Regions from separate parts of the Glutamicibacter sp. St.4D3 genome, predicted to be linked through region 1. Evidence: riboswitches for the same ligand, from Rfam matches in the RefSeq annotation. Region 1 holds a riboswitch; each other region holds the start of a gene.
What was found. Region 1 has a riboswitch for S-adenosylmethionine ahead of AC6I21_RS01210 (ABC transporter ATP-binding protein). Riboswitches for the same ligand answer to the same signal wherever they lie in the genome.

Region 1 (10,050 bases):
TCACCGGTGAAGTCATCGAGGTGGGGCGGGACGTCGAGTTCGTCAAGGTCGGGGACGTCGTCTCGGTGCCGTTCAACATCTCCTGCGGACGGTGCCGCAACTGCAAGGAAGGCAAGACCGGCATCTGCCTGAACGTGAACCCGGACCGTCCCGGCTCCGCCTACGGGTACGTGGACATGGGCGGCTGGGTGGGTGGCCAGGCCGAATACGTGCTCGTTCCCTACGCGGACTGGAACGTGCTGAAGTTCCCCGACCGCGACCAGGCGATGGAGAAGATCCTGGACCTGGCGATGCTCTCGGACATTTTCCCCACCGGGTACCACGGGGCCGTGGGCGCCGGGGTGGGTGTGGGATCAACCGTGTACGTGGCCGGCGCGGGCCCGGTGGGACTGGCCGCCGCCACCTCCGCCCAGCTGCTGGGCGCCGCGGTGGTCATCGTCGGGGACCTGAACGCCGACCGGTTGGCCCAGGCCCGCAGCTTCGGCTGCGAAACCGTGGACGTCTCCCAGGGCGACCCCGGTGAGCAGATAGAACAGATCCTGGGCGTGCCGGAGGTGGAGTGCGGGATCGACGCGGTCGGGTTCGAGGCCCGCGGCCACGGCCACGAGGCGGCCACCGAGCAGCCGGCCACGGTGCTGAACTCGCTGATGGAGATCACCCGCGCCGGTGGCCACCTGGGGATCCCGGGGCTGTACGTCACCGGGGATCCGGGTGCCGCCGATGAGGCGGCGAAGGTCGGTTCGCTGTCGATGCGCTTCGGCCTGGGCTTCGCCAAATCCCACACCTTCGTCACCGGACAGTGCCCGGTGATGAAGTACCACCGCGGGCTGATGCACGCGATCCTGGCCGACAAGGTGTCCATTGCCAGGAACGTGAACGCAACGACCATTTCCCTGGATGAGGCCCCGGCCGGGTACGCGGCCTTCGACGAGGGGGCGGCACAAAAATTCGTGCTTGACCCGCACGGCCTGATTCGCGGCTAAACGCCGAAGGCGGGCGCAATGCGGGGGCGCGGGGGCGGGGAGGCGAGGAATTTCACATCCCCGCCCCTGGCACTGCATGGCACAAGGGCAAAAAGCGTTCTGGTGGGAACGGGATCGGGGGCAAAAAAGACCGTGGGGCTTGACCTGACTTGCCTGCATCCAACAGTATTGAACGCAGACCCTAGGGCCGCGGTGGGCCGTGTTGGCCGTTGTCGCATGCATCTGAACGGCGGGCTCGCCGATCTTCGAAGCGCCGCCGTTTCCGGCCCCTGCCGTCTGCCGGCCCGCCCGACTGGGGCCATGCAACCGTTCCGCTGCCACCGCCTGGCAGCCTGCCGCCCGGAGCGCGCTGCCGCCGAGTCGATGATTTCCCCGTCGGCAGCGCCATCCTGCCAGTGAAGGAAGAACGTAATGAAGCCAAGTGATCAATCGATCCAGGAGCTCGTGGGTGAGCTGCACACAGCTCGCAAACGCCGCCCCCGGAAATACACCGCCTCCGGCACCGACTACTGGGTGTTCGGCATTGCCGGCTGCCTGGCCCTGGCGTTCATCGTCTGGGGGTTTGTTTCCCCCGAGGGCCTGGGCGCAGTGGCCGGCAAGGCACTGGATTGGGTGATCACCAACACCGGCTGGCTGTTCGTCATCGCCGCCTCGGTGTTCGCGGTCTTCGTGATCGTGCTCGCTTCGAAGAACTTCGGGCGCATCCCGCTGGGCAAGGACGGGGAAAAGCCCGAATTCAGCACGGTCTCCTGGATCTCGATGATGTTTGCCACCGGCATGGGCATTGGCCTGGTGTTCTACGGGGTGGGCGAACCGCTGTTCTTCTACATGTCCCCGCCGCCGGGAACCGTGGAGGGGCAGACCGATGCGGCGCTGAGCACCGCCATGGGCACCACCTTGTTCCACTGGACGCTCTACCCGTGGGCGATGTACGCCATTGTGGGCCTGGGCATGGCCTACGGCAGCTTCCGCCTGGGCCGCCCGCAGCTGTTCTCCTCCATGTTCTCCTCGATCTTCGGCGAGCGCGCCATCCACGGTTGGGGCGGACGCACCATCAACATCCTGGCCATCCTGGCCACGCTCTTCGGCTCGGCCTGTTCGCTGGGCCTGGGCGCCCTGCAGATCGGCGGCGGCATCCAGGCCACCGGCGTGATGGAGAACGTCGGCTCGGGCATCCTGGTGATCATCATTGCCATCCTCACCGCCCTGTTCGTGGCCTCCGCGGTCTCCGGCATTGAGCGCGGCATCCAGTGGCTGTCCAACACCAACATGGTGCTGGCCCTGGTTCTGGCGCTGATTGTCTTCATCGGCGGCCCGACCCTGTTCATCCTGAACGTCATCCCGAACGCGATTGGCGCGTTCATCCGCGACCTGCCGGAAATGGCCTCGCGCACCGCGGCCTCCACCGACGGGACCATGGCCGACTGGCTTTCGTCCTGGACCGTGTTCTACTGGGCATGGTGGGTGTCATGGACCCCGTTCGTGGGTCTGTTCATTGCCCGCATCTCCCGCGGACGCAGCATCCGCCAGTTCGTCACCGGCGTGCTGCTGGTGCCCTCGACCGTGACCCTGCTGTGGTTCGCGATCTTTGGCGGCGGCGCAATCGGCCTGCAGGAACGTGCGCAGCGTTCGGGGGATTCGAGCCAGGCGCTGGCCAGCATCGTTGACGGCGCCCCGGACATCAACTTCGACCTGGTGCTCTTCGACCTGCTGGAGAAGCTGCCGGTGCCCGGCTGGGTGGCGGTGGTGCTGATGGTGGTCACGGTGCTGCTGATCGCGATCTTCTTCGTCACCGGCGCCGACTCGGCCTCCATCGTGATGGGGGCGCTCAGTGAGCGCGGGGCTGAACACCCGACCCGCAAGTCCGTGATCTTCTGGGGCATCGCGGTGGGCGCCGTGGCGGCGGTGATGCTGCTGGCCGGCGGGGACCACCCGGCGGCGGCCCTGAACGGGCTGAAGAACATCACGATTGTCTCGGCCCTGCCCTTCGTGCTGGTGATGCTGCTGCTGTGCGTGGCCATCTGGAAGGATCTGAGCCGCGACCCGCTGGTCATCCAGAACAAGGTGGCCCGTGAGGTGCTGGAGCAGTCGGTGGCCGAGGGCGTGGAACGCCATGAGGGCGGGCACTTCAGCCTGATGACGACCGAAATCGACATCATCACCATCGAACGGGCCCCGGCCCCGCACGACACGATCGTCTACGAGGAGGGGCAGCAGCCGCCGGCCAAGCCGGTGACCGATGAGGACCGTCCCGACCCGGAAGGGGAGAACCCGCGGACCGGGGACGATGACCCGCAGTCCGATGGCACTGATCCACGGAAATAGCCGGCCCACCGGCTAGGCACCGGCCGGGCGTACGCCCCGGCAGGCACCACAACGGCCTTGCCCCGCCCCGCGCAGCTCACTGCGTGGGGCGGGGCAAGGCCGTTGTTCTCCAAGAGGCTCAGGCCAGCGGGCCCGGCGCCTAGCGGTGGCGGCAGATTTCCTCCAGCTTCGCGATGCATGGCTCGTTTTGCAGGCTGGTGGTGTCACCCAGTTCGGTGCCCTGGAACAGCTGGGTCAGCAGCCGGCGCATGATCTTTCCGGAGCGGGTCTTGGGCACGTCCGGGACCAGCACCACGTCCCGCGGCTTGGCGATCGGGCCGATCTGCCGGCGCACGGTCTCCCGCAGCTCTGCCACGAACGCCGCGCGCCTCGCCGCGGTGGCCGCATCCGGTGCGGCCGCGACCAGCGACTGGTCCAGCGGCACCACGAACGCGGTGGCCGCGTGCCCGGTGGTGGCATCCGGGGTGGGGCACACCCCGGCCTCCACGACGCCCGGATGGGTGACCAGCGCCGATTCGATTTCAATGGTGGACAGCCGGTGCCCGGAGATGTTGATGACGTCATCGGTGCGTCCCAGGATCCAGATGTCCCCATCCGCATCGAACCGGGCCCCGTCCCCGGCCAGGAACCAGCCCTGCTCGGCGTACTGCTTCCAGTAGCTGGTGTAGTAGCGCCGCGCATCACCCCACACGGTGCGGGCCATTGCCGGACCGGTGCGGGTGATGACGATGTTGCCCTGTTCGCCGGGGGCCACACGTGTTCCCTGGGCGTCCACGATGTCCACCGCGACCCCCGGGGTGGCTCGCGCGGCACAGCCGGGCTTGAAGCCGGTGTCGGTGGGCCGCGGGGAGAGGATCGTCGCCCCGGACTCGGACTGCCACCAGGTGTCCACCATGGGGATGCCTTCGGCGGTGTTGCGTCCCACTTCGGTGCGCAGCCACCGCCAGGCTTCCGGGTTCACCGCCTCGCCCACGGTGCCGCCCACCCGGATGGAGGACAGGTCATAGTGTGCCGGGATGCCGTCGGGGAACCAGCCCATGAGCGAACGCACCAGGGTGGGGGCCGTGTAGTAGCTGGTGACCTTGTAGCGTTCGATGATCTCAAAATGCCGTCCCGGGTGCGGGGCGTTGGGCACCCCCTCGTAGATCACCTGGGTGACCCCGTTGGCCAGCGGACCATAGATTTCGTAGGTGTGGGCGGTGACCCAGGCCAGGTCCGCCGTGCACCAGTGCACGTCCAGCTCGCGCAGCGCCGGGTCCGGGTTGGCGAACAACAGGTTGTGGCTGTAGGCGGCCTGGGTCAGGTAGCCGCCGGTGGTGTGCACCAGCCCCTTGGGCTTGCCGGTGGTCCCGGAGGTGTACATGATGAACAGCGGGGTTTCGGCGTCAAACGCCTGGGCCTGGTGCTCGGTGGGCTGGCTGTCCACCAGCTCGTGCCACCACACGTCCCGTCCCTCGGTCCAGGCGATGTCGCACCCGGTGCGCCGGATCACCAGCACGTTCTCAATGTTGTTCTCCCTGGCCACCGCCGCGTCCGCGTTGTCCTTGACCGGGACGGCGGCGCCGCGGCGAAACTGGCCGTCCGTGGTGACCAGCAGCTTCGCTGCGGTGTCCTCGACCCGGAACTTCAGGGCCGCGGCGGAGAACCCGCCGAAAACCAGGGAGTGGATCGCGCCAATGCGGGCGCAGGCCAGGGTGATGACCACCGTCTCCACCAGCACCGGCAGGTAGATGACCACCCGGTCACCCTTCCCGATCCCCAGTTCGGTCAGCGCGTTCGCGGCCTGGCATACCCGTTCGGCCAGTTCCCGGTAGGTGACGGTCTCCCGGTCCCCGGGTTCCCCCTCGAAGTACAGGGCCACCTTCTCACCGCGGCCGGCCGCCACATGACGGTCCGCGCAGTTCACGGCGGCGTTCAGCGTGCCGCCCAGGTACCAGGAAATCTGCGGGCCGCGTTCGGCGGCGGGGTCGGCGGCAACGATCCGGGAGGTGGTGTGCCATCGGGTGTCCCAGTCCAGCAGGTTCGCCGCTTCATCCCAGAAGCGCTGGCGGGTGGCTTCGTCGGTGCTTTCCTCGGAGGTCAGGTCGATGGTTGTCATCGAAGAAAATCCTTTACACGTGGTCGCGGGCCCTAGGCCCAGCGGGCAATGGCCTTGCGTTCGGCGATGGACAGCAGGGCATCGGTGAGTTTGCCAAAGATCGCCAGCAAGATGATGGTCAGGATCAGGCGGTCAATGCGCCCATTGTTTTGGGAATCGGTGAGCAGGAACCCCAGGCCCATGGAGGCGCCGAGCAGTTCGGCCGCCACCAGGAACAGCCATGCCTGGGCCAGGGCCAGGCGCAGCCCGGAGAAGATGGCGGGAACCACGGCCGGCAGCTGAACGGTGCGCAGCAGGCGCAGGCCCCGGTAGCCAAAGGAGCGGGCCGCCTCCACCAGCTGGGGATCCACGTGGCGCAGCGCCAGGGAGACGGTGGTGAAGACCGGGAAGAAGGCGCCGATGATGATCAGGGTGACCTTGGAGTCCTCACCCATCTTCATCCACAGCACCAGCAGCGGAACCCAGGCCAGTGACGGGACCGCGCGCAGCGCCCCGATGCTCAGGCTCAGCAGGGCATCGGCCAGCTTCGATAGTCCCACCAGGGCACCGAAGACCAGGCCCAGCAGCGAACCGGCGGCAAAGCCCAACAGGACCCGCTGGGCGGAGATGCCTATGTGGGTCCACAGCTCACCGCGCTCCAGCAGGTCAACGGCGGCGGTGATGACGGAGGCCGGGGTGGGCAGCGCATAGGAGGGCACCAGTCCGCTTGTCGTGGCCAACTGCCACGCCACCAGGACCAGGGCGGGGACAACCAGGCCCACTAGCCAGTGCGGGAGCCCCAGCAGTGCGGCGAGCAGTCCGGCGCGCGGGGCATCGGCTTGTGTGGTGGCCGGCTGCTGGTCAACAGGAGCGGTCATCGCCTATTCACCCGCAATCTGTGAGGCATCGGCCTGCCGGGCAAACTGGTCGTCAACCAGGGTGTCCAGTGCGGCGTCCACCTCGGCTTGGCTCTTCACATCGCCGCTGTCGACAAACACCGGCCCAATGTTGCCCAGCACCTGAACGAACTTCTCGTCCGGGACCGCCGCCACGTCGAGGTTGGATCGCTCGGAGATGACCGTGTCGGCGACCTGAGCGTCCAGTCCGGCGACATCGGCCAGGATCTGCGCGGTTTCCTCCGGGTGGCTGCCGGCCCACTGGCGCGCCTTCTCATAGGCGTCAACCACGGTCTGCGCCACTTCCGGGCTGTCCTTGAGGAAGTCCTCGCGGGCGTTGAGCGCCCCATAGGTGTTGAAGTCCAGGTTGCGGTACAGCAGGCGTGCACCGTCCTGTTCGGCGGACGCCATGATCGGGTCCAGTCCGCTCCAGGCATCCACCGAGCCGTTGGCCAAAGCGGTGCGCCCGTCGGCGTGCTGCACGTTCTGCAACGTGATGTCCTTTTCCCCCAATCCCGCCTCCTGCAGGGCCTGCAGCAGGAAGAAGTAGGGGTCGGTGCCCTTGGTGGCCGCGACCTGCTTGCCCTTCAGGTCGGCGACCGAGGAAACCGGTGAATCCTTGCCCACGACCAGTGCTGACCATTCGGGCTGCGAGTACAACGCGATCGTCTTGATCGGGGAACCGTTGGAGCGGGCCAGCAGGGCGGCGGAGCCGGCGGTGGAACCCACGTCGATGGCGTCCGCACGCAGTGCCTCGTTGGCCTTGTTTGACCCGGCCGACTGGATCCATTCGACGCTGATGCCGTCGTCGGCCAGCGCATCCTCCAGCCATCCCTTTTCCTTCAGCACCAGGCTCAGGGGGTTGTAGGTCGCATAGTCGAGGGTCAGGGTCTCACCGGCAGCGGCGTTCTCCCCGGCGCAGCCGCTGAGGCTGCTCGCGGCCAATGCGACGGCGGCGAAGGTGAATGCGCAACGGCGGGACAGGGTGAATTTTGACATGGGAATCCTTAGCGGGTGGGTTCGGCGGCGCACGGGAGTAGGCCCGGACGCAAGGGTGAGGGGTGGACAGGAAGGCGACGCGGCGCGGGGGTTAATGGCCCGACGGGTCGACACCGAGCAGCTGCAGCAGATGCGCGCGCTGGGTGGTGAATCCGGAACCCGTCCGGTTGCGGGGCCTGGGGGAGTTCAGGATCAGGTCCTCGATGACCCCGGCCCCGTTCTGCTTCTGCTCCGCGTTCGGCCGCCGGTGCCCCAGGACAATGACGCGGTCGGCCAGGCTCAGGGCCTCGTCCACGTCATGGGTGACCATCAGCACCGTGGTCGGGAACGAACGGTGGATGTCCAGCAGCAGATCCTGCATTTTCAGGCGGGTCAGGGCATCCAGCGCGCCGAACGGTTCGTCCAGCAGCAGGACCCCGGGGCGCCGTGCCAGGGCGCGGGCCAGTGAAACGCGCTGGGCCATGCCCCCGGAAATCTCGCGTGGACGAAGTTCCGCCGCGTGGGTGAGTTCGGTCAGTTCCAGCAGCTCGGCGATCAGCTCGCGGCCGGCCTGGGCTGTCAGCTGCGGAGACAGGCCCAGGGCGATGTTTTGGCGCACCGTCCGCCACGGCAGCAACCGGGGTTCCTGGAACGCCACCGCACAGCGGTCATCGATTCCCTCCACGGCGTGGCCGCCAATGCGGACCTGGCCGACACTGGGGTGATCCAGGCCGCTGACGGTGCGCAGCAGTGTGGACTTGCCGCAGCCGCTGGCGCCGAGGATGGCCACCACCTGACCGGCGGTGATCTGCAGGTCGATGCCTGACAGGACCGTGCGGGTCTGCCGGCCTGCGGTGAACGAACGCCCCAGGTTGTGGAACTGAACCGATCGGGCAGTGGATGGCGCCACGGGTGTGGGCGACACAAGGACAGTACTCATTGTCATCTCCATCGCTTCTGGCGTTAGCACCGTCCATGCAGGAAGAGGCCTTCTCCCCGTCATGGTGGTTGCTGCGGCGTCAACGAGCCAGATCTCTCGGCCGCTCGGGATGGTTACGCCACCATGTAATCGTCCCGAACGGATGGAAGGCAAATCGTTCGTAATGTGACGAATCTTCGAAGCGTACGTTTCCGGGGCCGGTAATTCTGGTATTTCTTTGATCCCTTGTGGATTCTGCATCATTCTGCCGCTTGACGGGGTCAGGCTGTAACGTCTTGCCCATTCGCGCGATCCGGGCGTTCGACGTCATCTGCGCTTCATGCCCCGAAATATGACGGCCGGCCTTGAGCCGGCTTCGTCACCGCCGGTACAAATGAGATGAACCATCCAGAGCGGCCGAGAGATCTGGCTCCACGACGCCGCAGCAACCACCCCATGCGGGCCGGTGCTACCGCCAGGACCGATGGAAGAATTGAGGCTCTTGCATGTCATTCGGCGAACCCCAACCGGACTTCAACACGCTGTCCGACCCTGCCCAGGCCCCTGCCGGCAACGCCGTGGATCTGGACCAGCATCCCGAGCAGCTGCCCGAGCGGCAGCTGCTGAAGATCACCCCGGGGCCTGGGGCCGACGAACAATATGAACGCCTGGCCGCCACCTTCCGACCGGTCTTCGCGCAAATCGCCGAGGGCGCAGCCCACCGGGACCGGGAGCGCATCCTGCCCTTTGAGCAAGTGGGGCTGCTGAACCGGGAACGCTTCGGGGCCCTGCGCGTCCCGGTGGACCGCGGCGGGTACGGTGCCCGCATGTCCGATGTCTTCCGCCTGCTGATTGAACTGGCCGAAGCCGACTCCCACATCGCCCAGCTCTGGCGTGCCCACCTGGCCTTCGTCGAAGACGTGCTGGCCTTCGAGGACCAGTCGCTGCAGGCCAAATGGCTGGAGCGGATCTCCGCCGGGCACATTGTGGGCAACGCCTACACCGAACGCGGCGGCAACCGGCTGGGCAGTCTGAACACCACGGCCACCGAGCACGAGGGCCGCTGGTTCGTCACCGGGGAGAAGTACTACTGCACCGGGACCATCTTTGCCGACTGGACCATGGTGGCCGTGGCCCACCCGCAGCTGCCCGGTCGGCAGATCGCCGTCGTGGCCACCCAGCATTCCGGGGTGCGGATCCTGGATGACTGGGACGGGTTCGGCCAGCAGCTGACGGGCACCGGCACCACCACGTTCGAGCGGGTCCCGGTGGACAGCTTCATCCCGCAGCATGAGAACGACACCGAATCGGCGATCTTCCAGCTGGTGCTGCTGGCCGTGCAGGCCGGCGTGGCCCGCGCGGCGCTGAATGACCTGCGCTCCTCGGTCCAGCTGCGCACCCGCAGCTTCAGCACCGGCACCGGGGTCCCGGTCCGCCACGAACCGCAGGTCCTGCAGGTCGTGGGGGAGGTCTCGGCCGAGGTATTCGCCATCGAGTCGGTGGTGATGGGCGCGGTGCTGGAGGTCGAGGCCGCCCTGGCCGACGCCAACCTGAGCCCCGCCGAACGCTATGCGGTGTGCGAGTTGGCCGCCAACCGCGCCCAATCGGTCACCCAGCCGCTGACCATCGGGGTGACCAGCAAGCTCTTTGACCCGCTGGGCGCCTCGGCCACCAAGGCCAGCTGCAACATGGACCGGCACTGGCGCAACGCCCGCACCATCGCCACCCACAACCCCGCCATCTACAAATCCCGCATCGTGGGCGACTACGAGATCAACGCGGTGCCCCCGGTGCGGCTGAACGCCACCGGGGACGTCCCCGCCCCGGGTCAGGTCAGCTTCCGCTAGTCCCGCCCGCCACCATCGAATCAAA
Region 2 (10,050 bases), 720 kb from region 1:
AGCGCATGGCAAAGGGTCCACAGCCTTCGCTGCGGACCCTTTGCGGTCTCTTGCTGTATTTCTAGGCGCCGCTACGCTGTCTTGGGCTTGCCGCTGCGTGCCTCGTGGCGCGCATGCTTCACCTGCGCGCGCAGCTCGTCGTTGCTCACTGCCGGATCCACACGCAACCCCAGCTGCTGGGCCTTGGCCAGCAGGTCCTCGCGGATCTCAGTGGCGTGCGTACGCCGGTAGCCCACGACCAGGACAGCACTGATGATTCCCAGCGCCACAATGGTCAATAATGCGGTCAGTACCAACACGTCAAATTGCTGCATCTGCCATCCTCCTTCCAATCTCCCACTAACTTCAACAACCGCAACCATCGATACATTCCCAAAACATGCCTAGTCACAACGGCAAGAGGGAAAACCCTGGAGCGGCAGAATCCAAAGAGGGGATTAACTATCCTAGCAAGAATATTCGAATAAAGCATACTTTGTGTTCAATTACGCTTTGGAGACGGACCTAGCCAGTACTGCACGGGAGGTGCCCAGGGAGGCGCCCCGGCTTTTATCGGTAAACCACCGGCGAAAGAACCTTCAGGCTTCGACAGCTTGATGCCGGTTCGGGGACGGGCTTCCTAACCCCCGCCGTCATGCCATCTTGTGAACGTCCTGGCCAGGCGGTAGCGTCCACAGTAGGTCCTGAAAGCCGGGACAACGAAGACCAACCACGTCGGAGGGCCGGCGGGCCCAGGGCCTGCCGCGAAGACAGAAACTGTCGCCGATCACGAAGGAGTCGGATCATGGCTGAAAAGCGTCGTGTCGTAATTGTCGGGGGTCACGGAAAGGTCGCCCTGCTCGCTGCCCCGCGGCTCGTCCGGGAGGGGTTCGAGGTCCATTCGCTGATCCGCAATCCGGAACACATCACCGATATCCGTGCGGTGGGTGCCACCCCGGTGGAAGTTGATATTGAAACCGCCAGTGCCGAAGAACTGGCCAAGACCTTTACCGGAGCCGATGCCGTCGTGTTCTCGGCCGGTGCCGGCGGCGGAGATCCCGAGCGCACCAACGCCGTGGACTATGAGGCGGCGGTGCGCACCATGCAAGCCGCCAAGCAGGCCGGAGTCAACCGCTATGTCATGGTCTCCTACGCGCGCGCCCTGGTGGACGTCGACAACCTGGACCCGAAGGATTCGTTCTATCCTTATGCCAAGGCCAAGCACGACGCGGATGAGTACCTGCGCGGCACGAGCCTGGAGTACACCATCCTGGGGCCCGGCGCCCTGACCCTGGAGCCGGCCACAAAGAAGCTGCGCCTGGCCGACAGCCGCGGCCGCATTTCCGGGCACGAACCGGCGGGCACCGAGGGGCGCACCGCCCGGGAAAACGTTGCGGAAATGATCGCGTACGTGCTGGCCCACAATGCCGGAATCCGCCAGACCGTGAATTTCTTTGACGGAGACACCCCGATGAGCAAGATCGTCTCCTAACGCTCAACAAACTTCAGTGGCCAGTTCCCAAGGCCTGAGCAACGAAACGTCCAGGGAAGCACCGTGGTGCGGCCCTGGACGTTTTGCTGCGGGACTTCAGTATTCGGCGCTGCCGTGGCTGTGCTCAAAGACCAGTGAGGTCTGGGTGGTCGCCACGGCCGGGTTCGAGGACAGGTAGTCGAGCACGAACTGGCGCACGTCCGCGGAGTTGCGCACCGCCACGTGCAGCACGAAATCGTCGGCGCCGCCCAGGAAGAACAGCTGACGCACTCCGGGCTTGGCCTGCATGTCCTGGGCGAAGGTCGACATCAGGTGCCGGGCGCCGGGACGGATGCGAACGAAGATTAGCGCCTCCAGCTCTCGTCCGAGCACCTGCGGATCCACCTCGATGGTGAACCGGGAAATCACGCCGGTATCACGCAGCTGATTCAGCCGGGCCAGGCAGGTCGAGGGGGCGATGCCCAGCTCCTCGGCCAGGGAGTTGTTCGTGCGGCGGGAGTTCTCCGACAGCAGCCTGAGCAGTTTACGGTCCAGCTCATCGAGCTGCGCACGCTTGATCTCGGCCGAGACCGGATTATTCACCACTGTCGCACCTGCTTTCCCCTGGTTCGGCACTTGGGCGCCGGCCTGCAGTGCCGATACCTGCACCTTTGACTGACGTTGTGATTCACCATCATAGGTCTCACTTGATTTCTTCCGGGCCTATTACCCGGCGGGCGCGCTTCCTGCGACGCAGGATCAGCCACAGCGCCATGGCCAGCAGCACCACGATGCCCACCAGCCACGGCCAGTCCAGCGCGATCCACGCATAGATGAACGCCAGGCCCACGGTGGTGTACACCAACGCCCAGATCAGACAGCCGACAATCACCGCCGGCAGGTAGCGCCGCAGCGGCATCCGGGTGATTCCGGCGGTCGCGTTCACCGCCGTCTGCACCCCCACGGTCAAGAAGCTCAGCGGCACGGCGAAGACGCCCCACCGGGCCAGCAGGGCCTGGGACTTGAGGTAGATCGGGCCGCGCAGCACCCGCTGGAAACGCGTCTGCTTCACCCCCGCGGCGATGCTGTGCCCGATCCAGTAGGTGGTGTTCGCGCGGATCATCGCCCCAAGGAAGAAGAACAGGTACGTCACCAGGTAGGGCGCGTCCTCGATCCACTGCATCATGGCAACGCGCCTACGGGACCATCTTGATGCGGCGCACCAGCAGCCCGCCGGCCACGCTGACCACCGCGGCGCAGACAAACAGGGTGGGGTACCCACCCAGCCAGCTCACCGCGATCCAGGCGATCAGGGGCGCGAAGACCTGCGGCAGGGAGTTGGCGATGTTGATGACGCCCAGGTCCTTGGCCCGGGAATCGGCGTGCGGCAGCACCTGGGTCAGCAGCGCGTAGTCCACCGCCAGGAAGGAGCCGAATCCCAGTCCGAGCAGCACCGCTCCGCCGATCGCCACCGGGAAGGAGGGGGCCACGGCCATGACCAGCGCCGCGGCGGCCACAATCAGGGAGGAGATCACCACGTAGCGCTTGCGCTTGCCGTCCCGGTCGGAGAGCTTGCCGGCCACCACCGAGGAGAGGATCACAAAACCGGCGTAGATGCTGCTGAGCACCAGCACCCCGGCGGCCGGTTCGGGATGATTCAGCCCATCCTGCAGGAAGTACAGCAGGTAGACCAGGATCAGCTGGCTGGAAAGGTATAGCAGGAAGCGGGTCAGCCAGGCCCAGCCGAAGTCCGGGTAGCGGACCGGGTTGATCCAGAAGCTGCGCAGGAAGCTGCCCCAGGCGAACTCCTCGCGGGCGCTGGCCGGCAGCACCACGTCCTGGCGCAGCAGCACGAAGGGCACCGAGCACAGGGCAATCACCACCGCGACGATCGCGTAGCCGAACACCAGGTCGCTGGCGGCGACCATGCCGATGCCGGCGCCCACCAGGATGCCCAGGGTCTGGGCCAGGGCGATCAGCCCACCCACGGTGCCGCGCTGGGCGACCGGGACCTTGTCCGGCACGACGGCGAGCACCGCGGCCAGCGCGGCGTTGCCCGCGGCCTGCATCAGTGCCCAGCCCAGCACCAGCACCGTGACGGTCTGTGCGGTGGACATCAGCAGCAGGGCCAGCGCACCGCCCAGGGTACCGGCCACGATCCAGGGGACGCGGCGGCCAAAGCGGGAGGTGGTTCGGTCGCTGAGGGCGCCGAACAACGGGTTCGCGATCATCGAGACGACCGCGCCCACGCCGGTCACCAGCGACAGGGTGGCGTTTTTCTGCTGCGGGGAGATCGCCTCGGAGTGCAGTCCCAGCAACACCTGGATGGGTGCGAAGAAGCCGACGTTGATGCCGATGTGCACAATCAGTACCGCGGCGATCCAGCCGACGCCCACGCGAGCGGTGGGGGTCCGGAGTGCTTCGACTGCCTTGTTAGATTCCATGCTGCTGCGTACCCGCCTACCGTTTGCGACCCAGATTGCGCGGAGTGATCCCCGGATCTTCCAGGTCGGTGATGGGCGGGGTGATCTCCTGTTCAATCAATTTTCGCACGGCCCGGCCCATCAGCCCGCCATCGACCATGGAGGCGGCCACCAGGCGGTCCTGCCCATCCAGGCCGAAGAGCACCTGGATCTTGCCCTGCCGGGTGTGGCGGGCCACGGTGCGCGCCACCGCGGTGAAGTCCCCGACGACTTCCACGTGGGATTCGTGGCGGTCGGACCAGAACCAGGGCACCTTGCGCCGTGGGGCGCTGGTGCCCATGATCGTTGCGGCGGCGAGCGCCGCATCCTCATTGGCCCGGTCCCAGTGGCGCAGGGGGCGGGCACCGGCCTCGCGGGCCACATCCCCGATCGCCAGCACCTGGGGGACGCTGGTGCGCATGCCCGCGTCCACAATGATGCCATTGTTCGTTTCCAGGCCCAGGGTGTCGGCCAGGGTGAGGTTCGGCTCCACCCCGATCGCGGCCACCACGACGTCGGCCTCGATGCTCTCCTGATTGACCTCGACACTGTTTTCGGTGATCCGCTCGGCCATCCCGGTCACCACCCGGATCCCGTTCAGCCGATGGTCCTCGTGCAGCTGGCGGGCCATGGGTTCGCCAAAGGCGGTGACCAGCGGCACCTGCTGGTTGCTGATCAAGGTGACCATGGCACCGAACTGTCGGGCCGCGGCGGCGAATTCGGCCCCGATGAGCCCGGCACCGATGACCACCACCTGGGTTCCGAAGGCGCCGAAGGACAGCTTCTGTGACAGGTCCTCGGCGTCCTTGGCCGTATGGATCACCCGGGCATGTTCGGCCCCGGGCACCTGCAGTCTCCTTGGCGTGGTTCCGGTGGCGAGCACCAGCCAGTCCTGTTCGGATTCCGGTGCCTGGACCTGGTCAATGCGCTGCGGCTGCAGCTGCACCGAGTGCTCAATAAACCATGCCGGGGGTGCGAGGTTGACCCGTTCCAGCGTCTTGCTCAGGGGCGGGCGATCGTAGGGCAGCCCCTCCGGATCGCTGAGCGTGATGTTTCCGGCATAGCCCGCCTGGATCAGCGTGTGGGCCAGGGAGAAACCGGCGACCCCGGCCCCGACGATATGCACTGAACCCATTTAGAAGTGCAGCTCCAGCATCCCGTCGATGACCTCCACCTTGTAGGTGCGCGCATCAACATAGGCTGGCAGGCACAGGACCTTGCCGGTCTTGAGGTTAAACCGGGAAGCGTGCAGCGGGCATTCGACTTCGCAGTCTTCAATCCATCCTTCGGACAGGGAGGCGACTTCGTGGGTGCACTCATCCTGCAGGGCGTAGAAGTTGCCGTCCTCCGCATGAAAGATGGCGATGTCCTCCTTGGCTCCGCTGTCATCGGATTCGACCTTCAGCGCCTCGCCGACCGGAATCATGTCGACTGGACCCACCGTGTAGCTCACTGCTTCTCCTTCGGTTCTAAAATTAGTCTTTCTCATCTTGTCACCTTCTGCGGACGCTCACGTAGTAGCTCGGTCACGTCCCGCTGGGCGTATCCCTGGGCCAGCGTTTCCTGTTCCGGCGTGGGAAGCCCGAACAGGTCGGGGCAGATCATGGCCGGGGTGTGCGCCCGCCTAGAATGGTTCCATGCATGACGAAGAACTTTTCACCACGGTGGAAAGAGAGTTCACCACGACCTTGTTGCGCGCCCGCCAGACCCTGGTTCAGCGCGCCAAGGCGATCCACCCGCAGCTGCAGGCCCCTGGTTACCGGATCCTGGCTATCCTGGTGCATCACGATTCCCAGCAGCAGGGGTTCCTTGCCGAATCGCTGCAGCTGGACAAGGCCACGATTTCCCGGCTGGTCAAGCAGTTGGAGACCCAGGGACTGATCACCCGGACCGCGGATCCCAAGGATGGCCGGGCCCAGCTGGTGTCCATCACCGAGCGGGCGCGCGACGCCTGGTACGCCAGCGGTCAGGCGCAGCGCCAGCGCCTGCGGGACAAGCTGGAGGACTGGTCCACCGAGGACGTGCAACGTTTCGCCGATCTGCTGCACCGTTTGAACGACAACTCCGACGCCGCCGACGCCGGTTAACCGCAGCCGCAGACAAAGGGTGCGCAGCGTGGTGCCGCTTGCCATGAGGGCCGGGGTGCTGCTGGACGCAACACCTCATTGGTCCACCGCCGTGCTCCCCCATCGCCCGGCCCGAACGTGACCTACCTCCGCACATGACTCGATGACGAAACATGACGCGGCTCGTTGTCCACCCCGCCCGATGCGGGATAGAACAGAAACACTGAATCACGAGTTCCGACCGTACAAGCCCTGGCTGGTCGGACGGCAACCCTATTTGCGCCATTGTGCGGGGTGCCCCAGGTGATGATTCGACGCTGTTGAAGGCCAGCAGCGTAAGCGATGGCGCCCCCTTGCGCCAGAAAGGGGAAGATTTCCCATGACCAGCACCCTGACCCTCGCCGAGGACCGCGCCCAGCGACTGGATGCCGCCGCGCAGGCATGGAACGAACGGCTGTCGGCCGACCCCGCCAACGGCAGCTTGTCCTTCACCGTCACCGGCAGCGGTACCGGTGCGGTCGCCAGCGACATCAAGGCCGGACGGCACACCTTCCAGGTCGACGAGCCGGCGCCGCTGGCCGGGGACGACGCGGCCGCCAGCCCGGTCGAGTACGCGCTGGCCGCGCTGGCCTCCTGCCAGATCGTGGTCTACCGCCTCTACGCCCAGCAGCTGGGGATCCAGGTGGATGACATCAAGGTCACCGCGAACGGAGATCTGGATGTGCACGGCCTGTTCGGCGCCGCCCCGTCGGTGCGCCCCGGTTTTACCGGTGTTCAGCTGGATGTGCAGCTCACCGGCCCGGAATCCACCGAACGCTATCTTGAGCTGCAGCGGGTGGTCGATGAGCACTGCCCGGTGCTGGACGTTTTCAAGAACCCGGTACCGGTGAGCGTCAACGTCCTCGTGTCCGGACGCTAGCCAGGGCCTTGTCCGGTCCGCCTGCCAGCGCGTAGCCTGAGGCCAGGCGAGCATTGGAGGAAAGCAGCATGTCAGCATCAGCCGCGCCGGACTGGGACCCACGGGCCCCGGAGGTGCTAGAGGACCAGATTGCCGCCTACGACCGCCTCCGGGCCCAGTGCCCCGTCGCCCACAGCGAGTTCCTCGGCTACTCGGTGCTGGGGCACGAAGATGCGCTGCGGGTGCTACGTGATCCGGAAAAGTTCAGCAACGCCGTCTCCCAGCGGCTGACCGTGCCCAATGGCATGGATCCACCGGAGCACACCGTCTACCGGGCGGTCAATGACCGCTACTTCACCCCGGAGCTGATGCGCCGCTTCGAGCCGGTGTGCCGGGAAGTGGCGCTCAGCCTGCTCCGGGAGCTGCCGCTGCACGAACCGGTCGACGTGATTGAGCAGCTGGCCGAGGTCTATGCACTGCGCGCCCAGAGCGCGTTCCTGGGGTGGCCGCGGGAGCTGGAGGAACCGCTGCGCGCCTGGACCGCGAAGAACCGCACGGCCACCTTGGCCCAGGACCGACCGGCGATGAAGGCCATCGCCGTGGAGTTTGACGGATACATTCGCCAGCTGCTCCAGCAGCGGCGCGAGGCCGGCCACCGCGCGCCGAAGGACCTGACGACCCAACTGCTGCATGAACAGGTGTACGGCCGGGCGCTGAACGACGAGGAGCTGGTCAGCCTGTTGCGCAACTGGACGGTCGGTGAGCTGGGCACCATTGCCGCCAGTGTCGGGATCCTGGCCAATTTCCTGGCCACCCACCCGGAAATCCAGACCCGTCTGCGCGAGGATCCCTCGCTGATCGGGGCGGCCAACGACGAGATCCTGCGGGCGCACGCCCCGCTGATTGCCAACCGCCGGGTGACCACCCGGGATGTGGAAGTCAACGGGCGGCTGATCCCGGCCGGTGAGCGGGTGACCGTGGTGTGGGCTTCGGCCAACCGCGATGAGAGCGTGTTCGGGGACCCGGATGAGTTCCGCCTGGACCGGGACCCGGGGCTGAACCTGCTGTACGGGGCGGGCATCCACATCTGCCCCGGGGCGCCGCTGGCACGGCTGGAGTTGCGGGTGCTGGTCGAAGAACTGCTCAAGCGCACCAGCAGCATTGCCCCGGCCCCCGGCGCCCAGGCACCGGCCCGGGCCCACTACCCCGGCAGCGGGTACTCCACGCTGCCGCTGCAGCTGGACTGAACCGGCCGCGGGCCACCAACCGCCAGCAGGCGCCGTCTCCTTTGGTGGGGGACGGCGCCTGCTGGCGGTAAGGAAACTGCCGGGTCCGGAACCCGGCCTAGAAGCGGGTCTGCTGGTAGAACCAGTTGATGTGTTCCTCCAGCATGTGCGCGGCCCGTTCCCGGTTGTTGTTGGCAAACGCGCGGTGGATTGCCTTGTGCTGGCGGCGCAGCACCTTCACGATCGGCTGCCAGGTCGCATCGTCCGGGATGGCCGAGGCCACGTAGTCGCTGATCGAGTGGCGCAGGGATTCCATCATCGCCTCCACCACTGAGTTGCCGGCCATCGAGGAGAGCAGCACATGGAACTCGGCGTCAATGCGGTGGAACTCGTCGCGGGAAAGCTGCGGGTCATCCATGCGCATGATCAACACCGCGGTGCGCTCGATCACCTGTTGGGCGTGGATCGGGTCGCGCGGGGTCATCTGCGCCGCCCAGGTCTCCAGCAGGATCCGGGACTCCACGATCTCCCGGACCTGGATGCCCTTGGCCGCCACGTGCAGGCGCAGCGCCTGGGACAGCCCGGCCGAGGGGTTGGAGATGATCACCGCCCCGGAGTTCGGGCCCGAACCGGTGGAGGTGCGCACCACGCCCATCACGTCCAGGATGCGGATTGCGTCGCGCACCGAGGCCCGGGAGATCCCGTGGGTTTCGGCCAGCGCCCGCTCCCCGGGCAGCTGATCGCCCAGATTCAGCTTCCCGGTTCGCAGGTCACGCTCAATGGCCTCCAGGACCACCTGGTAGGCACGCGGAGTTGGCTTTGTAGACATCAGAACCCATTTTAGTGTGTTGCGCCGTTGGCCAGGGCCACGGGCCTAGTGCGGCAGCATCCAGCTGAGCACCGGGGTGGACTGCAGGTAGACCAGCACGCACAGCACCAGCAGCATGCCCACCGACCAGCCGGCCACCTTCTTCAGGATCACCGACTCCTGGCCTTCCATCTTCACCGCGGTCGCCGCGATGGCCAGGTTCTGCGGGGAGATCAGCTTGCCGACCACGCCGCCGGAGGTGTTGGCGGCCACCAGCAGGGTCGGGTCGATGCCCGCATTGACCCCGGCGGTCTGCTGCAGCTTGGCGAACAGGGCGTTCGCGCTGGTGTCCGAGCCGGTCACCGCGGTGCCGATCCAGCCCAGGATGGGTGAGAGGAAGGCGAACGCGCCACCGGCCCCGGCCATCCAGGTGCCGATGGTGATGGTCTGCCCGGACAGGTTCATCACGTAGGCCAGGCCCAGCACCGAGAGGATGGTCAGCGCCGCGAAGCGCATGTTGTACACGGTGCGCCCGATCTCGACGATCGCGTTGCCCACGGCGATCGGGTACTTGCCCCCGTCATCGAACTTGGAGTACACGATGGCCACGATCAGCCCGGTGATCAGCAGCAGGGTGCCGGGGGTGGAGAGCCAGTTGAAGTTGTAGATCGTCGAGGAGACCGCCTCGCCGTTGCCGTCCACGATGTTCCCGTGCAGCCCCGGCCAGCCGAACTTCACGTCGGTGGCGGCCAGCGCCGCCGGGATGTCCACGCCCAGGCGCCACAGCTTGGCCACACCGAAGATCAGGATCACCAGCACGTAGGGGAACAACGCCATCCAGGTCGCCCCCGGGCGCAGGTTGCGGTTCGCGTCCACCGGCTTGGCCAGCGCCTCGGGGGTGAGGATGCGCTCGCGGGCCTCGTCGGCGCCCTTGGGCTTCCACACCTGCAAGAAGAGCACCGCAACGCCCAGGCCCACCAGCGAGGCGACGATGTCGGTCAGTTCATAGGAGAAGTAGGTCGCGCACAGCCACTGGGCGATGGCGAAGGAAATGCCGATCACCAGGGTCACCGGAAGGGTCTGGCGCATGCTGCGCCACCCGGCGATGACCAGCACCAGCACGGTGGGAACGAACAGGGC
Region 3 (10,050 bases), 1.0 Mb from region 1:
CGCCCTGGCCGAGGCCATTGAATGGGCCCGGCGTGAAGGCATCATCGCCAAGAACACCAAGGTGCTCACCGACTCGGTCGCCGCGATCTCCGTGGGCATCATCGGCGGCACCCCGATGCTGGACCTGCCGTACGAGGAAGACGTGCGCGCCGAAACCGACATGAACGTCGTGGTCACCGGTTCCGGTGACTTCGTTGAGGTGCAGGGCACCGCCGAAGGCGTGCCGTTCAAGCGAGCCGAACTGGACGCCCTGCTGGACCTGGCCCTGATCGGCACCACCGAGCTGGCCCAGATCCAGGCCGACACCCTGAAGGTGAACGCGTGAGCGCCCCGGTGCTGGTGCTGGCCAGCTCCAACCAGGGCAAGCTGCGCGAACTGCGGGAGCTGCTGCGTGGCAAGATCGAGGGCCTGGATGTGGATACCCAGGTCATTGACGCCGCGACCGCCGGTGCCGGCGACGTGGTCGAGGATGCGGTGACCTTCCAGGGCAACGCCCTGAAGAAGGCCCGCGAGATTGCCGCGGCCACCGGGCTGGTGGCGCTGGCCGATGACTCGGGCATCTCCGTGGACGTGCTGGGCGGGGCGCCGGGGATCTTCTCGGCCCGCTGGTCCGGACGCCACGGCGATGACGAGGCGAACATCGACCTGCTGTTGGCCCAGTTGGGCGACATTGCCGATGAGCATCGTTCGGCCGCGTTCGTCTGCGCCGCCGCCGTAGCCACCCCGGACGGCACCGCGCACGTGGAGCTGGGAACCATGCCGGGCAAGCTGCGCACCGAACGCAGCGGAAGCAACGGCTTTGGCTACGACCCGATCTTCGAGCCTTCCGGCTCGGGCCGCTCACTGGCGGAGTTCTCCGCGGAGGAGAAGAACGCGGTCTCGCACCGCGCCAAGGCGTTCGAGGCCCTGCTGCCGCAGGTCATCGAGAAGGTCAACGAGGTACTCTCCCAGCGCTGACGCCCCACGGCGCGGTCGCTGCTGACCCTAAGCCCGGTGCCAGCCGGGGAACCTGAATCGTTGTTCCCCTGGCGGTGCCGGGTTTTTTCCTGCCTGGAATCGGTCACACAGAGGAGAGGAAAAGGTCGGGGTCACCAGCACGTGCTGGTGACCCCGACCTTTACTGCTTCCTTGCTTCAACTCCGATCGGCGGCTAGGCCGAGGCGTTGTCCTCGTCCTCCGATTCATCCTGGCTGCGGGTCAGCTGCTTGGGGGTGGTGTGGCCAAGGACCTGGCCGCTGGCCGGGGTCTGGGCGGCGCTTTGCACCGTGCCTTGCGCGTTGGGCGCCACCGCGCCGGCGGAATTCACTGCGCTCAGGCTCAAGCCCAGGGTCAGCATGGATACCGAGGCAAGCATGGTGGTGAAGCGGCTGCGGTTATTGGCCCGCTGTTGGGCTTCGGAGGGGCCATCGAAATTCGGGGAGTACATCACTGTCGGAAGGTTCCTGATTCTGTCGTCGGGGATCCGTTTGGACCCGGTCGGCATGGTTCAACACGCGTTGCTCAGGGCCGGCGTGATGCGCAAGCAGGCGAAGGTAGTGCCTTGGTCATCAGTGTCCTCCTCATCTGTGGTGGATTGATTCCATCCTTTCTGTTCAAACTTTGTGTTAGCTGAGTTACTGACCCGGAACAGCTGAAATCCCACCGAAATCCGCGTCTTTACAGGTCAGCGCGTTCACGAACCGCGAACAGTTAAGAAACCTTAACTTTGGATCCCTGCTGCACCGACGCGGGATCAACTTTTCCGACTGCAGGGTCTTGTCGGATCTCGAGGCTGGTTATATGGTTAGTTACATGAGTAATGAACCGAGTAACAGGACGAGGGGAACCGCTGTTGTTCGGACACATAGAGGAGGCGTTCAGTGATCGACGACTCGAAGCCGATCTTCCTGCAGATAGCCGAGCTGATCGAAAATGACATCGTCTCCGGGGTGCTGGCCGAGGAGGCCCAGGTGCCCTCCACCAACGAATTCGCCGCGTTCTACCGGATCAACCCGGCCACCGCGGCCAAGGGCGTCAACCGGCTCGTGGAAAACGGGCTGCTGTACAAGAAACGGGGAATCGGCATGTTTGTTGCCCACGGAGCCCGCGACCGGCTGATCGAAGCCCGGCGCCAGCACTTCAGCAAGCAATACATCCAACCCCTGGCCGCCGAAGCCCAGAAGCTGGGCATCGGCACCCAGGAACTGATCGACATGATCCAGGCCGCCCACGGCCAACTATCGGGCAAGGAAGTGTAAGCCATGACCAACGCACCGGCGATCCAAGCCACCCACCTGACCAAGAAGTTCAAGGACGTGCGGGCCCTGGATGATGTGAGCCTCTCGCTGGAGGCGGGACGGATCTACGGCCTGCTCGGCCGCAACGGGGCCGGCAAGACGACACTGATGTCCATCCTCACCGGCCAGGGCTTTGCCACCGACGGCTCGGTGAAGATCTTCGGGCATGACCCGTTCGAGCACGATCCGACGCTGGCCCGCACGTGCTTCATCCGGGAATCACAGAAGTACCCGGATGACTTCAAGCCCTGGCAGGCCTTCAAGGCCGCGTCCCTGTTCTACGAAAACTGGGACGAGGACCTGGCCCAGGATCTGGTCGCGGCGTTCAAGCTGCCGCTCAAGCGCCGCATCAAGAAGCTCTCGCGCGGACAGCTCTCCGCGGTGGGCGTGATCATCGGCCTGGCCTCCCGGGCGGAGATCACCTTCTTCGACGAACCCTACCTGGGTCTGGATGCGGTGGCCCGGCAGATCTTCTACGACCGGCTGGTCGAGGACTTCGCTGAGTTCCCGCGCACCATCGTGCTCTCCAGCCATCTGATCGATGAGGTCGCGAACCTGCTGGAGCACGTGGTGGTCATCGACGGCGGAAAGATCATCGTCGATGAGGAGGCCGACGCGCTGCGCGGGGCGGCGGTGACCGTGACCGGCAACGCCGAGGCGGTCACCCAATTCATCGGCGGTTACCCGGTGATCCACCGGGACGCGCTGGGGTCCCTGGCCAGCATCAGCATCCGGGCAACACTCTCCGAGGCCGAACGCCAGCAGGCCAGGCAGCTGGGACTGGAGCTGACCCCGGTCTCCCTGCAGCAGCTGGTGGTCCGCAGCGCCATGGGCGCCATGGGCGAGGGTACGAGCAAGCAGAATGTTGAGGCAATGAAATGAACCGGGTCATCCAAGTTGCACGCATGCAGCTGATCAACAAGTGGACGTTTATCGGCATCCCGCTGCTGATTTTGGGCGCATCGTTCATGTTCACCATGGCGATCTTCTGGCTGGTGCGCCAGGCCGGCGGGCAGAGCGAAGTGACCTACAGTGGTGGTGCCCAGGCCCCGATGTGGTACTTCCTGGCCCTGGGCATCCAGTCGCTGACGATGACCTTCCCGTTCTCCCAGGCCATGAGCGTCTCGCGGCGCAGCTTCTACCTGGGCACCCTGGCCCTGTTCGGGCTGTGCGCGCTGGTGCTCTCCAGCTTCTACTACCTGATGGGCCTGGTGGAGCAGGCCACGAACGGGTGGTGGCTGAACGGGCGGTTCTTCGCCCTGGAGTGGGTGGCGGAGAACAACTGGTTCATCCAGATCATGTTCTACTTCGCGCTGATGGTGCTGTTGTTCATGATCGGCTTCTGGGTATCCACCATCTACCTGCGCTGGCGCACCACGGGGCTGCTGGTGTTCTTCATCGGCCTGGGCGTGCTGGTGCTGGGCACGGTGTTCTACATGACGCTGGGCGAGCGGTGGGGCCAGTTCTGGAGCTGGGCCGTCACCTGGACCGCCGGGGGAGTGGTGCTTGGCGCCGGCGCGGTCGCCGTGCTGATGGCCGGGGCCTCCTACCTCACCCTGCGCAGGGCCAGCGCCTAAAACCACCGGCCCCACCCGGGCCCCGCACCCCGCGAAGGCGTGCGGGGCCCGGCGCCGTCCGGACCCAGGAATGCCCCGGAGGTTGCCGACGGCGTGCAGACTGTGAGATCGTGCCGGGGCGCTGGCTGCGGCACAGAGCGGGCACGGGTCATGCTCCCAAGCGCGCGGCCCCAATAAATCCGCAAGTCACCGCGGAGGATTTACCCTGAGCACGTACCTGGTAACGGTGATCTTGGACCGCTTCCGCGGGCCCGTGGGTGTCCGGCCTGAACCGTTCGGTCGGGAAAGCGGAGTACAGTGAATATGTGGCTTTGGACTTCACCGCAGTTGATTTTGAGACGGCAAATGGATTCATCGGGTCGGCCTGTTCGGTCGGGCTGATCAAGGTGCGTGGCGGGCGCATCGTGGAAACCGAGCAGTGGCTGCTCAAGCCGCCGGCCGGTTTCGACCACTTCGACCCGCGCAACGTCTCGATCCACCACATCACCGAGGACATGGTGGCCACCGCCCCGCGCATTGGCGAGAAGCTGACCGACCTGCTGCAGTTCGTCGGGGAAGACGTGCTGGTCGCGCACAACTCGGCGTTCGACTCCGGGGTAATCCGGGCCGCGGCCGAGGCCAGCGAACTGTCGGTCCCGCAGATCCAGCACCTGTGCACCGTTAAGCTCTCCCGCAAGGCCTATGACCTTCCCAGCTATTCGCTGCCGTTCGTGGCCGAGGAAGCCGGGCACCCGATCGAAAACCACCACGAGGCGCTCGCCGACGCCGAAGCCTGCGCCTGGGCCATGATCGATATCGCCGAACGCGGCCAAACCCCCACCGTGCACAACACTGCCGAACACTACTCGGTGCCGCTGGGCCTGACCCGCCCCTGGCAGCCGGGCGATGAGATCTCCCGGGCCATGCGTGACGCGCAGGGTTGGCTGGCCCGCGGTAACGCCATGCCCCCGCGCGACGCGTTCGCGTTCTGGCCGCAGGAGGGGGACAACCCGGCGCCGAACCTGGAGGCCGATGCCAGCCACCCGTTGTTCGGGCAAACCGTGGTGTTCACCGGGAACCTGGGCGTGCCGCGGCCCCAGGCCAAGGAATGGGCCGCCGCCCGCGGCGCACAGACCGCCTCGCGGGTCACCCGCGCCACGACCGCGCTGGTGGTCGGGGACGGCTTTGTCCCCGAGGACCTGTCCAACGGCCGGCTGACCAACAAGGCCAAGCACGTGCTGCGCCTGCGTGCCGCCGGGCAGAAGGTGGAGATCATTTCCGAGGGCGAATTCATGCAGCTGGTCGAAGGCTTCGCCCTGCAGTAATCTGCCGCGGGACGCGGCGCGACTTATCCTCCCGCAGTCTTCGTTCCAAGCCGCTGATCTGCAACGATGGGTCTATGACTTCTCGCGACCTGCTGACGCTGCGCATTGAATTGATGGAATCCCAACCGCTGATCTGGCGGCGCATCCAGATTCCGGCCGACCTGGACCTGGCCGCTGCCGGTGACATCATCCAGATCGCCATGGGCTGGGACAACAGCCACCTGCAGTCCTTCCACAGCGCGGACCCCACCCAGGGATGGGGCAAGCCACAGACCGGAACCAGCTGGTATGACCAGCTTGCCCTGGACGAGGAGCTGGAGGGCCAGCCGCAGGAGGGCACCACACTCGGCCAGGCCCTGGCGGTCAACCCGGGAACCTTGTTCTACGTGTACGACTTCGGGGACAACTGGACGCACCGTCTGACCCTCGAATCATCAACCCCCTGCCCGGACGAGCAGTGCGCCGCCCGGGTGCTCGAGGGGGAAATGCGGGCGCCGGTGGAAGACAGCGGAGGATTATCGGGCTGGTACGACAAGCTGGAGGAGTTCAACGCCGAGCAGCCCACCGAGGAGCAGCAGGAAACCATCGACTGGCTGCGCTGGCGCTCCGGCGATGAGCTCGACTTCGACCCGATGACCTACAACCAGCAGGCGGCGAACCGCGAGCTGGAACTGTACTTCAGCCTCCTCGCGGGAAACTCGGTCTTTGGCCAGTGGCTGCGCGGCAAGCCCTCGGGGGTACGGCGCTACGCGCTGATCCTAGCCAGCGAGGCCGGAATCACCGACGCCGCGGCAGGCGCGCGGATCCCCGAATGGTTCTTCACGGAGATAGTTCGGCCTTTCCAGGTGCTCATTGAGCTGGCCCAGGGCGAAGGCATCAAGCTCACCCCCGCCAGCTGGATGAACCCGAAGGCCGTGGCGGAACTGGTGGAGCGCCTGCAGTGGGAGGGCATTGACTACGAATCCTCCTCGCGCAAGCGTGAACACACGATGCCCACGGTGGCCCAATTGCGTGAGGTGGCGCGCATGGCCGGACTGGTGCGGGTCTACCGCGGGCGTGTGCTCGCCACGAAAAAGGGCAGTGAACTGGCCGGGGATGAACCGCGCCTCGCCCGTTATCTGCTCAACGCCATCAACACGGCGGAAAAGGACGAGGGCCTGCGCGATGGCACCATCGCCTACTGGTTGTGCCGGGCCGCCGGGATCGAGGCGCTGAGCGACGCGGCGTCCGACTACATTACCGAGGTCATGAACTTGCTGGGTTACCGGATGGGGCCGCTGGGTCAGCCGCTGGGGCGCCATGCGGTCGTGCACCGCAGCACTCTAGCCCTCCTGTTTGAGGAGCTCGCCCGGTGGCACCGACGGGACTCCGGCGGCTACTTCTCAAAGCCTGCCCAGGAACACGTGGACGAATTCGCGCGGATGGTGCTGCAGGCTCCCGTGTCCTGAGCCGGGCCGCACCGGTGTGCGGGGCGAACCGGTCCACCGCCTGCCAGCGCTGTTGGCCTGCGGGCCCCAAGAGGCCATGCATTATGGCTTTGGTGTGCCCACAATCTGCAATCCGCCTCACCCGTCGATTCACATGTCGTCACAACAGCGGAAGATGACGGGATGTGACGCCCGAAATGTCGCCATAAGACTGATCATTGCAGCTTGTGACCAGCCCTTTGAGCCGTTCTCCATCCCTGCGCCAGACTGGTGGACAACGAAGGCGATGACCTTCAAACCATCCAGAGCGGCCGAGAGATCTGGCTCTACGACGTCGCGGCAACCACCCCCTGGGGCACGGTGCTACTGCCAGAAACGATGGAGAATTTCCTGGCTGACCCCTCCTCAGTGAGGCTGCGCGGCCGGGACGCTTCGTCGCGGTAAAGACGAGGAGTACACATGATCAGCCTGCGCAACGTATCGACAAGCTTCGGCACCGGCAACGACGCTTTCACGGCCGTGGACAACGTGTCCCTGGACATTCCCCGGGGCTCGATCCAAGGAATTATCGGTTTCTCGGGAGCGGGAAAATCGACCCTGATCCGCAACATCAATCTCCTGCAGCGCCCGGACAGTGGTTCGGTCCAGGTTGGCGGCGTGGACTTGACAGAACTTTCAGAGGAAGAGCTGCGGCGCGAACGCCATCAAATCGGCATGATCTTCCAGCACTTCAACCTGCTCAATAACCGCACTGCCGCCCAAAATGTGGAGCTCTCGCTCAAGTTTGCCGGGGTTCCCGCCCGCCAACGGAGAGCGAAGGCCCAGGAGGCGTTGGCCATTGTGGACCTGGCCGACAAGATCCATTCCTATCCGGCCCAGCTCTCCGGCGGCCAAAAGCAGCGCGTGGCCATCGCCCGCGCCCTGGCCACGGAGCCCAAGGTGCTTTTGTGCGACGAACCCACAAGCGCCGTTGACCCGCGCACCACCGCCTCGGTGCTCCAATACCTGCTGGACATTAACGCCAACCTGGGAATTACCACCGTGATCGTCACCCACGAAATGAACGTGGTCAAGGCCATCGCCGACAACGTGGCGGTAATGGAGGACGGGCGGCTGGTTGAACAGTTTGACCTGGCCGAGTTGAAGCAACCGGGTTTCAGCCCGCATACCGCGATCGGACGCTACCTGATCAGTGACGAGATCGTCCTGCAGCGCCCCACCGGCCAGGAAGAACACCGCACCCCGCAGCTGTCGGCTGCCGCATCCTAGGAGACGTCTTGAGCACAATCTATCTTCCGCTTGCGGCCGCTGCGAGCAGCAACGGCGCAGTGGCCACGTTCAGCATTGACCGCCTGCTGGAACTGGGACCCGAGATCGGAGTTGCGATCGGCCAGACCCTGGCGATGCTGCTGGTCTCCATTCCCCTGGCGATCCTGATCGGTACCCCCTTGGGAATCTGGCTCTATTCCATGTCACCGCAGGGCCTGCGGCCCCGACCGCGGCTGCACCGCATTGTCGATGGTGCAGTGAACACCATCCGCTCCTTCCCGTTCCTGATCCTGCTGATCGCGATCATCCCGGTCACCCGGTTCATCGTCGGAACAACGGTGGGTACCGCCGCGGTGATTGTCCCGCTGACCATCAACGCGATTCCCTATTTTGCCCGCTTCGTGGAACAGAACATCACCCAGCTGGGGTCGGGCGTCGTTGAAGCCGCCAATGCCATGGGCGCCACCCGCGGGCAGATCATCCGCGACGTCCTGCTGGTGGAGGCCCGACCGGCGCTGTTTGGCTCGATCACCATCATGACCGTCTCCTTCATCTCCTACTCGGCCATGGCAGGACTGGTTGGCGGCGGAGGGATCGGCGACTTCGCCATCCGCTACGGCTACTACCGCTACGAGACCGGTGTCATGCTCCTGGCCATCGTGCTGATGATCGCGCTGGTGCACCTGGTGCAGGTCTCCGGCACTGCGCTGGCCCGGCGCTACGACAAACGATAGCCAGCACCCGTTACTTCACCTTCACTACTTCAAAGGAACACCATGTCACTGACTCGTCGCAGGATCATCACCTCAGCAGCCGCCTTGGCCGTCACCGGTCTGCTGGCTTCATGCGGTTTGACCGGCAATGTCAATGCCGGGAACGACAAGACCATCAAGCTGATCGTCACCGAATCGGCGCCCACCCAGGAGCCCACGAAGATCGCCGAGCGCATCCTGGAGGAACAGGGATGGGATGTGCAGGCGACCTACGTCACCGACATTGTCCAGCCCAACCACGTGGTGGCGAACGGTGAATATGACGCGAATTTCTTCCAGCACGCAGCCTACCTGGAGCAGTTCACGGCGGATCAGAACATCGAGGTGGACCCGGCCTTCTACATGTACGGTTCACCGGCCGGGCTGTACTCGACCAAGCACAAGTCGGCGGAGGAACTGCCCGATGGGGCCAAGATCGCCATCCCGGTGGATCCCTCGAACAACGGCCGGGCCCTGGCCCTGCTGGCCACGGAAGGGCTGCTGAAGATCACCGAGGGCAAGAGCGTCATCCACCTTTCGCAGAACGACATCCTGGAGAACCCCAAGAACTTCTCCTTCGTTGAGGTGGACCAGCAGTCGCTGTCCAAGACCCTGCCCGACGTGGATGCCGGCTTCCTGTTCGTGAGGCTCGGCGGGGAGATCGGGCTGACCCCGCAGGATGCGCTGCTGTTTGAGGAAGAGGAGGACGCCCTTCCCTACAACAACCTGGTGGCGGCAAAACCCGGTTTCATGGATACCGAGAAGGGCAAGGCCCTGGAAGCCGCCTACCATTCCGATGAGGTGCGCGAATGGTACGAAGACTACCTCGACGGTGCACTGCCCACCCCCTGGGATCGTGACCCGGCAGCGGACATCGCCACCTGGAACACCCAGAACTAACGAACACATCTAAAACGCCTGCGAGGGACAAGCCACCGGCTTGTCCCTCGCAGGCTGTTTACGTTGCCGGGTCATGGCCCACCGCTCGTGCCCAATAACCCGTTCTCGTGAACGGGTGGGCAGGAGCGCGTCACCCCGACGGGCCAGCGGCCCGGGGACCAACCTTTCGGTCAGCCGACCAGGCCCATCCAGCGCTCATGCAGTTCGGAAATGATGTCATCAAGCACCGAGGCGGGGCGTTCGGCGATCAGGTCGGTGCCGTACACCGCCGCCAGCAGGGCGACGGCGTACGCGTCGGCTTCCGGATCCCGGGGCTGCTCGGCCTGCGGATCCTCGTCTTCGTTCTCATCAGCCCCGCCAAAGTAAACGGCATAGGCTTCGGCGGCGGGACGGTCCAGCGAAGCGGCAACGGTGTCCACGATCCCGCGCAGGGCCTCGGCCGCGCTGCCTTCCAGTCCCTCCAGGTGCCCCTGCCAGTCCCCGGCTGCGGCGGTGGACTTCTCCAGGGCCGAACGCAGGATCAGTGCGGCGGCGGCGGCGGTGTT

Region 2: another riboswitch for S-adenosylmethionine. It lies ahead of AC6I21_RS13230 (OsmC family protein); the one in region 1 lies ahead of AC6I21_RS01210 (ABC transporter ATP-binding protein).
Region 3: another riboswitch for S-adenosylmethionine. It lies ahead of AC6I21_RS05705 (methionine ABC transporter ATP-binding protein); the one in region 1 lies ahead of AC6I21_RS01210 (ABC transporter ATP-binding protein).

The regions. Positions count from the first base shown of each region.
Region 1 is NZ_AP039380.1:235,285-245,334, forward strand. Features, by position in the region: gene fdhA (formaldehyde dehydrogenase, glutathione-independent) at 1-983, shown strand, start outside; gene AC6I21_RS01190 (BCCT family transporter) at 1,395-3,308, shown strand; gene acs (acetate--CoA ligase) at 3,448-5,406, opposite strand; gene AC6I21_RS01200 (ABC transporter permease) at 5,439-6,263, opposite strand; gene AC6I21_RS01205 (aliphatic sulfonate ABC transporter substrate-binding protein) at 6,267-7,280, opposite strand; gene AC6I21_RS01210 (ABC transporter ATP-binding protein) at 7,372-8,199, opposite strand; SAM riboswitch class I at 8,205-8,315, opposite strand; SAM riboswitch class I at 8,580-8,669, shown strand; gene AC6I21_RS01215 (acyl-CoA dehydrogenase family protein) at 8,685-10,025, shown strand.
Region 2 is NZ_AP039380.1:2,861,777-2,871,826, forward strand. Features, by position in the region: gene AC6I21_RS13190 (hypothetical protein) at 72-314, opposite strand; gene AC6I21_RS13195 (SDR family oxidoreductase) at 785-1,471, shown strand; gene AC6I21_RS13200 (Lrp/AsnC family transcriptional regulator) at 1,568-2,056, opposite strand; gene AC6I21_RS13205 (DedA family protein) at 2,154-2,636, opposite strand; gene AC6I21_RS13210 (MFS transporter) at 2,647-3,894, opposite strand; gene AC6I21_RS13215 (NAD(P)/FAD-dependent oxidoreductase) at 3,911-5,047, opposite strand; gene AC6I21_RS13220 (bifunctional 3-phenylpropionate/cinnamic acid dioxygenase ferredoxin subunit) at 5,048-5,365, opposite strand; gene AC6I21_RS13225 (MarR family winged helix-turn-helix transcriptional regulator) at 5,550-5,999, shown strand; SAM riboswitch class IV at 6,205-6,326, shown strand; gene AC6I21_RS13230 (OsmC family protein) at 6,358-6,897, shown strand; gene AC6I21_RS13235 (cytochrome P450) at 6,966-8,123, shown strand; gene AC6I21_RS13240 (FadR/GntR family transcriptional regulator) at 8,221-8,931, opposite strand; gene AC6I21_RS13245 (L-lactate permease) at 8,977-10,050, opposite strand, start outside.
Region 3 is NZ_AP039380.1:1,231,935-1,241,984, forward strand. Features, by position in the region: gene rph (ribonuclease PH) at 1-325, shown strand, start outside; gene rdgB (RdgB/HAM1 family non-canonical purine NTP pyrophosphatase) at 322-957, shown strand; gene AC6I21_RS05675 (hypothetical protein) at 1,151-1,429, opposite strand; gene AC6I21_RS05680 (GntR family transcriptional regulator) at 1,860-2,237, shown strand; gene AC6I21_RS05685 (ABC transporter ATP-binding protein) at 2,241-3,158, shown strand; gene AC6I21_RS05690 (hypothetical protein) at 3,155-3,853, shown strand; gene AC6I21_RS05695 (3'-5' exonuclease) at 4,159-5,157, shown strand; gene AC6I21_RS05700 (plasmid pRiA4b ORF-3 family protein) at 5,232-6,605, shown strand; SAM riboswitch class I at 6,880-6,969, shown strand; gene AC6I21_RS05705 (methionine ABC transporter ATP-binding protein) at 7,044-7,853, shown strand; gene AC6I21_RS05710 (methionine ABC transporter permease) at 7,862-8,587, shown strand; gene AC6I21_RS05715 (MetQ/NlpA family ABC transporter substrate-binding protein) at 8,630-9,505, shown strand; gene AC6I21_RS05720 (ADP-ribosylglycohydrolase family protein) at 9,676-10,050, opposite strand, start outside.